2 regions of the Shewanella sp. KJ2020 genome follow, and region 1 is predicted to be linked to the other one. Evidence: riboswitches for the same ligand, from Rfam matches in the RefSeq annotation. Region 1 holds a riboswitch; the other holds the start of a gene.
What was found. A riboswitch is a leader RNA that binds a small molecule or an ion and turns the genes downstream of it on or off. The one in region 1 is predicted to bind cobalamin.
Positions count from the first base shown of each region.

Region 2: it holds a riboswitch for cobalamin, as region 1 does, so the genes downstream of both, MJO46_RS09235 (TonB-dependent receptor) here and MJO46_RS07930 (ABC transporter ATP-binding protein) in region 1, are expected to answer to the same signal.

Region 1 covers NZ_JAKUKD010000012.1:115,559-118,978, reverse strand. The annotation lists gene metH (methionine synthase) at 1-365, opposite strand, end outside; gene MJO46_RS07935 (histidine phosphatase family protein) at 528-1,262, shown strand; cobalamin riboswitch at 1,483-1,668, shown strand; gene MJO46_RS07930 (ABC transporter ATP-binding protein) at 1,774-2,655, shown strand; gene MJO46_RS07925 (iron ABC transporter permease) at 2,652-3,420, shown strand, end outside.
Region 2 covers NZ_JAKUKD010000015.1:49,551-52,970, forward strand. The annotation lists gene MJO46_RS09235 (TonB-dependent receptor) at 1-1,956, opposite strand, end outside; cobalamin riboswitch at 2,062-2,297, opposite strand; gene MJO46_RS09240 (hypothetical protein) at 2,448-3,116, opposite strand; gene MJO46_RS09245 (hypothetical protein) at 3,325-3,420, opposite strand, start outside.

The DNA of each region.
Region 1 (3,420 bases):
CAGGCCTGCCGAGCGAGGCGCGCGCCTTCGCGGTTAATTTCGGCGGACAACGACTGCATATCGTAGTCGGCCATGGCGATGGTGGTGGCGTTAAAGGTATTGGTTTCAATAATATCGGCACCGGCATTTAAGTAGTCGGTGTGGATTTGTTTGATGATCTGCGGCTGAGTCAGGACTAATAGATCGTTATTGCCTTTGACATCCGTATGCCAATCCTTGAAACGCTCGCCGCGATAATCGGCTTCTTCCAGCTTGTAGCCTTGGATCATAGTGCCCATGGCGCCGTCTAAGATCAGGATGCGCTGGGACAGTTGGTTGCGAATGTCTGCCAGTATTTGGCCTGCTCGATGGGGTGATATCGCCATAAAATGATTACCTTTACTACAGCTAAGTTGAGTCCAAAGTACGCAATCCGGTGACAAATTGCATTTTATTATTGGATGTCGTTCGTTTTGTTTTGGACATTTAAACGTATAGACGTCCATAATACGCGACATCGGATTGTCAGGGCAAGATGAAAGTCAAATATGAAACAAGTTCGCTTATTACTGTTGCGCCACGGGGAATGCGAGGGCGGAGCGATTTTACGTGGTCGCGTCGATGTACCCCTGAGTGAAAAGGGTTGGCAGCAGATGTCGGCGGCGGTAGCGGCGCGGTCGGGGATTTTCCATGGGATTTATAGCTCCACCTCAAGGCGCTGCGCCGAATTTGCTAAGGCGTTTGCCGATTCATTGCGCGAGAAGGGGCAAAATCCGCATGTATCTAGCCCCTTGGACGTCACCTTGCTCGATAGTTTGCAGGAACTCGATTTTGGTGATTGGGATGGGCGCACATTCGAGGAGCTATATCGACAAGAAGGCGAATTGCTGGCGGCCTATTGGCAAAATCCATGGCTAGCAGCGCCACCCCAAGGGGAATCAATGGTGAGTTTTGAGCAGCGAATAAATGCCGCCATCGAGGGAATTTTGGATCAAGCCTTTGCTCAAATGGCAAAGGATAATCCAGTCGCCCCGGCTGAGGCTGCCCCTGCTGAGTCTGAGGCAACACTAAGCGCCGAGTCGATTACTGCACCAGTCGCCACTATTTGGATCATTAGCCATGGCGGCGTGCTCCGCCATTTAATGGCAAGGGCGCTAGGGGCGGTGCAGGTGCCAGGTTTTTATAGCCAGTTGACACTGCCAGAGGCCGCAGTGGTGGGTATCAATGTGCTCGAAGATACACTCGGTGAGCGTTATTGGCGTTTAAACTGGCCTAGTTCCTAGTGCCAAGTGCCAAATGCCTAGTGCCAAATGCAAAGTCAATGTGCACTTGATGCGGGAAATCCCTTGTCTGTGCTGGTTTATGTGTTAACACAATTAATATCAGGGTTTTATCATTTAAACGGCATTGCCTTACAAGCTAGATATAGGATAATGCATTTTCTTGATGGGTCTGCTTAAGCGGAAACATCGCAGCAATAGGTGTTGGGAATGTGCTCTTGGATATTTTGCTACTGGGATAAGTCGTGAAAACCCGAGCATATCAACCCATACATAATAGGGAATCGGGGCGCTGCCCGTCAGCCAGCCCGAACTGTACCCGCAACTGTGAGTAGTAAAAGAAGCGCCTAGAACCTAGAACCTTCTTCCCCTACAAGTCAGGAGACCTGCCTATTGCTGTTATCGCTGCATGCAGCTTTAGTTCTCGAGCGGGTAACTCGAGGGAGCAGAATATGATGATCACTATATTGGCCTTTTGGGCAAAGGGTTGTTTTTACGCGGGGGCTGAGTCTCAGTGAAGCCGTTGCCATTACAACCAATTAAAACCTCTATCCCGGATACCGCACTCAAGGTGAGCGATTTGAGCTGGGTTATCGAGGGAAAAACCATTCTCGCGGATATTAATTTTGCTTTGCAAAGCGGCCAAATGCTGGGGCTTATTGGCCCTAACGGTGCGGGCAAGTCGAGTCTGCTGCGTTGTATTTACCGCTTTGTACGCCCAAGCCGTGGCAGTATTAGTCTTTTTAATCAAAATATTGAGCAGTTATCGCCCAAGGCGTTCGCCTGCAAAGTTGCCGTTGTACAGCAGGATACGCCCCATTATTTTGATATGACGACCGAGCAGTTGGTGGCAATGGGATTAACGCCCCATAAGGGCATGTTCGACACTAATTCTAGCTGTGATAGCCAAAGGATTGCTAAGGCGCTGGAAAAGGTGGGACTAAGCCAAAAACTGCACCAACAGTATGAGCGTTTGTCCGGCGGCGAAAAGCAGCGAGCCCTTATCGCCCGCGCCATAGTCCAGCAGCCACAGTTACTGATTTTAGATGAGCCTACTAATCATCTCGATGTGCGTTATCAGATCCAAATCCTTGAATTAGTGAGGAGTCTTGGTATTAGCGTGATAGCCTCAATCCACGATCTCAATCTAGCCAGCGCCCTGTGTGACCGTTTGCTATTGCTCGATAAGGGAGCAGTGAGTGCGATGGGCACCCCGTCTGAGGTGTTAACCGAGGCGCGTATCGCCGATGTCTTTGGTGTCTGCGCTCAGGTATCGAGCCATCCGCAACATGGCAATCCTTTGATTAGTTACTTTTACGGTTATCAACCGAATCAGAGCTTACACGAGTCGCAGCCCCCCAAACTTTACCCCAGCGAACTTGAGGGGGATAAATGAAGCACGCAATGACACATATGCTCGGCAGTATGGTTAATCGCATTTTGACACCGTTAACACAACAGCAATGGTTGATCCTAGGATTCGTGGTCCTAGGGATATTAACGCCAATCGCCGCGGCGAGTTTTGGGGCGGCGACTATTGGTTTTTTAGATGTATTGCATGTGTTTATCACTAAGTTACTCCAGAGCTTTGGCACTCTTAATCCAACGAATGTGAATGGCATCACAGAGCGGATTGTGATGGAGCTTAGGCTGCCACGAATTTTACTCGCCTTTGTGGCGGGGGCGGGGTTGTCTCTGGCGGGGAGTGTGCTGCAAACCGTGACCCGCAATCCACTGGCCGATCCCTATTTATTCGGTATTAGTTCGGGCGCCTCCTTTGGGGCTGTCGTTATGCTCACTCTCTTCACAGGATCTGGTTTATTTGGGAGTGTCGGGGTTGTTGTCAATACGGGGATCTTCAGTGGTTCTGGGGTATTTGCAGGTTTACTGTGGTTTAGCTTGCCCTTTGGCGCCTTTATTGGCGCCAGTTTATCTGTGCTGATTGTGCTTGCCTTGTCGGGGCTTGGGCTCAACAGCCAAGTGGAGCGCATGTTGCTTTCCGGTGTGGCGACCTCTTTTATGTTTGGCGCTTTAACCAGTTTGCTGTTGTATTTTGCTAGCCCGCAGGCAACGGCATCGGTGCTGTTTTGGAGCTTAGGCAGTTTTGCTAAGGCCAGTTGGCCGCTGTTGATTTTACCGACCTTAGTGGTCGGTGCGAGTC
Region 2 (3,420 bases), on a different contig from region 1:
ACGGTAACCTACCGTAAAACGAATATCTCGGCCTCGGCCAGCGTAATAGCCATCATATGTTCCACCAGCATAATAGCCAGCACTGACATAGTCTTTATCAAATAGGTTATCGATACGCAGGTTGGCTAACCAAGCGTCACGGGTGTAGTTAAGGGCTAAATTGCCGAGCACATAACTGGCAAGTTTATCGCCTTCATTAGCATTATCCCCTTCAACAAAGCGCTCGCCCGTGTAAATCGCCTCGGCAAATGCTTGAAAATGCTCGGCAAAATCCATACTGAGATAACCGCGTCCCGAGTGCTCCGCCACCCAAGACAGGGCTTTGCCCTCATTCACGCCGTCGGTAAATTCGGCATCAATATAGTTATATTCCAGCCCTAACTGCAACGCTTGAGTCACCTGCCAATCCCAATCGGCACTCACGCCATAACGGCGTGAAGCATCGGCATTGACGTTCGCCCCCTGGAAGCTACCACCATCAGGCTTTTCGGCGCTCGGATCGAAGACAATTTCATCTTCTAAATCGAGACGATATAAGCTGACGCGTAGGCTTTGGCTAGCAAGAGTCCAATCCCAACCCGCCTCATAGGAGCGGCCCGTCTGCGGCTTTAGGCCATACACATCTTTCGGGGTGTAGGCTTGCTCATCGACCTTAGCGAAACGAAAGTTTTCATCACCGCGTAGATACAATCTGTGCTCCGCGCTCGGGCGATAGTTTAACCCCAACTCGAATGCGGTCGCATCTTCATCTAAATCGATGCCATTTGGATAGACATTGCCATCGACTAACTCGTCGGTCACCCGCGCATAACGTCCGCCCACCACATAACTTAAGGTATGGCTTAATGGCACAGTGGCTTGCAGGTAAGCACTTTGCATGTCCTGCACATTGCTACGCGCCATAGAATCGTAATCGGCCTTACCACGGCTGATATCTAAGCCTGTCACTAGGTTTAGCTCGCCTTGACGAGTGTTGTAGTTAGCTAAAGCTTTGGGGCTAAACACCAACAGCGATCGGGTGTTATGGCTACCCGCGCCCCAATTGACGGAGCTGACTAAGGTATCGCTGTAATCCAGATCTGCCGCGAACGCCCAGTTCTGGTTAAGCTGATGCTGATAGCCGCTGCGCGCCGCAGTGGTCATCTCATGAACATATTCGCTTTTATTGGAAGACTGGCGTGGGTCGTATTTGAATTGTTCGACTGTCAATGCCCCTGGATTTTCGCGGTCATCGTCGTAATAGCTGGTTTCAACGAAGAAAGAATCGGTAGCGGTTTTATATTGAATGCGGCCAAGGATCGAGCCGGTTTCGTTGGCATTATGCTGACGATAGTTGTCACCTTGGTTGTAGCTACCGGTTAGAAAATAGCGCCAATCCTTGTTGATCGCGCCGGACACATCGCCGCGGCCTTCGTAGGTATTAAAGCTACCGCCGGATAATTGCACGCTGCCGCCGGTATTTTCAGGTGATTTAGTGACAATGTTGATCACCCCACCCACGGCCTGATCGCCGTAGAGCACACCCGCACTGCCGGATAAAATTTCAATCCGTTCAACAAGATTTAGGGGAATTGCATTTAAGCTAGGGGCGGCGATATCGATATTATTTAGGCGGCGACCATCGAGCAAAATCAAAGTGTTATTAACGGCAGTGCTCGCACTAAAACCACGCATCGCAAAACTAGTACCGATATTATTATCGGAAATTTGGATCCCACTTTGGCCACGTAAAACATCGGTCACACTGGTGGCGCCACTCATTTCAATCGCTGCGGCGTCAATCACATTCACATTGGCGGCAATATTTAAAGGGGTCTTATCAGCACGACCAATCACCACAATATGTTCATCGACTTTGGCTGTGTTGGTTTCATCGGCAGCCACGGCGGGCGCGATAACAGAAAAACTGCAAAGGCTGCCGATCAGCAGCGCGATTTTTGTTGGATGTGTTCCCATTTTACCTTTAACTCCAGAAGGAAAACGGGGCATTGGCGCCACGATACCGTTGCTCCAGTATAAATACGGACACTACTATCGCATTTTGAGATCTGCCCACCGAAATCTCAAAAACACCTTCAGGGCCGGTCTCCGGACTTAGGCTATATTAATCCAATCAATAGAAGGACTAACGCGAAACCAACCTTTACACATTGAGCCGATAGGGTTCATCTTGAACATCGCTATCCAATGCGGCCGTTTCTCACCATTTACCGTTGCGGGGGCAGTGCCAGAATTCCACTGGCTTCCCGATTATCTCGCGGCCTTAGCACGCAAGCACCTCAGAAGGTTGACTAAAAATCTGCTTCCACTCTCAAATCAAGCTACCAATCAAGCTAGGTAAACATACTTTGAAGAGCGGTGTTGCTCAGCACCATTAGGCACTGAGCGCGCGCATTATAGACGTCTATACGGATGAAAGTCTATGACTCTCGCACTAGGGGTATCAGCTACTTCAATGAAAAGGGCCCGAGGGCGGAGATAAAGTCTGCACTATTGGCTGCCTGCAGCGGTGGTTTATCCGCAGAAAAAACATCGCCACGCATCGATTTATGCAGTAAATACAAATCTTTTTTACCACTTACCACAGTGTAATAACCAATTTCACCCTGGGGATTTGAGGTAAAGGTACTCGGATTAAACTGGGTCGCGCCATGGACATGCGGCATTGTGGTACACCCGAGAATGGCCTGAAAGCCTTCGTGACCATCCACTTGAGTAGCACCCAGTTTTTGATAAACCACTTCACCGTCACAGGCGGCTTGGTAAGCCTCGGCCATCGCATCTAAAAACTGCTTGGGGCTGGCGCTTTCGGCCATGCCCTTAAAGCCCTGCACACAAAACAGCGTGCTCCATTGGTTGAGCGCTTCGAGCTCAGGCACAAACTCTGCCATAAACACGCCGTCACGCTCTTCATGGTGGGCTTGCTTCCAACCACTGGGGAGATTAAATCCTAACTGCTGACCAAATACCGGCAATACGTGGCTATGGGAGGCATAATCCTCGCCTCTGGGCTTATCTAAGGTCGCTTGTGCGGACTCAGATCCCATTAAACCACAGAGCTGCAATACACTTATGCCTTGAATTACACCCACCCGAGCACTCAATGCTAATTTCATATTTATCATCCTTGTATCGCTAACCTGAGCGAATTATGAAATTGAATAGAAAACATCCTGCATTCTAGCCAAGAATTTAACGGGAAAACAGTTAAAACACAGATTAAATACAACTTTAACAGCAAGAATCACCGCAAAACCGACAATAACAGTGAAACATGCCATTTACCAGCGAAGTGACGGTAAATTTACCCAGCTAAAATATGCTTTAATCAAATGACCAAGTCACTTTACGCTGCGGCCTTTCCTTGCTCAAAATCGCCTGACGTTGCTCTGGAGTTTCACACTGGGCAGCGGGGGATAA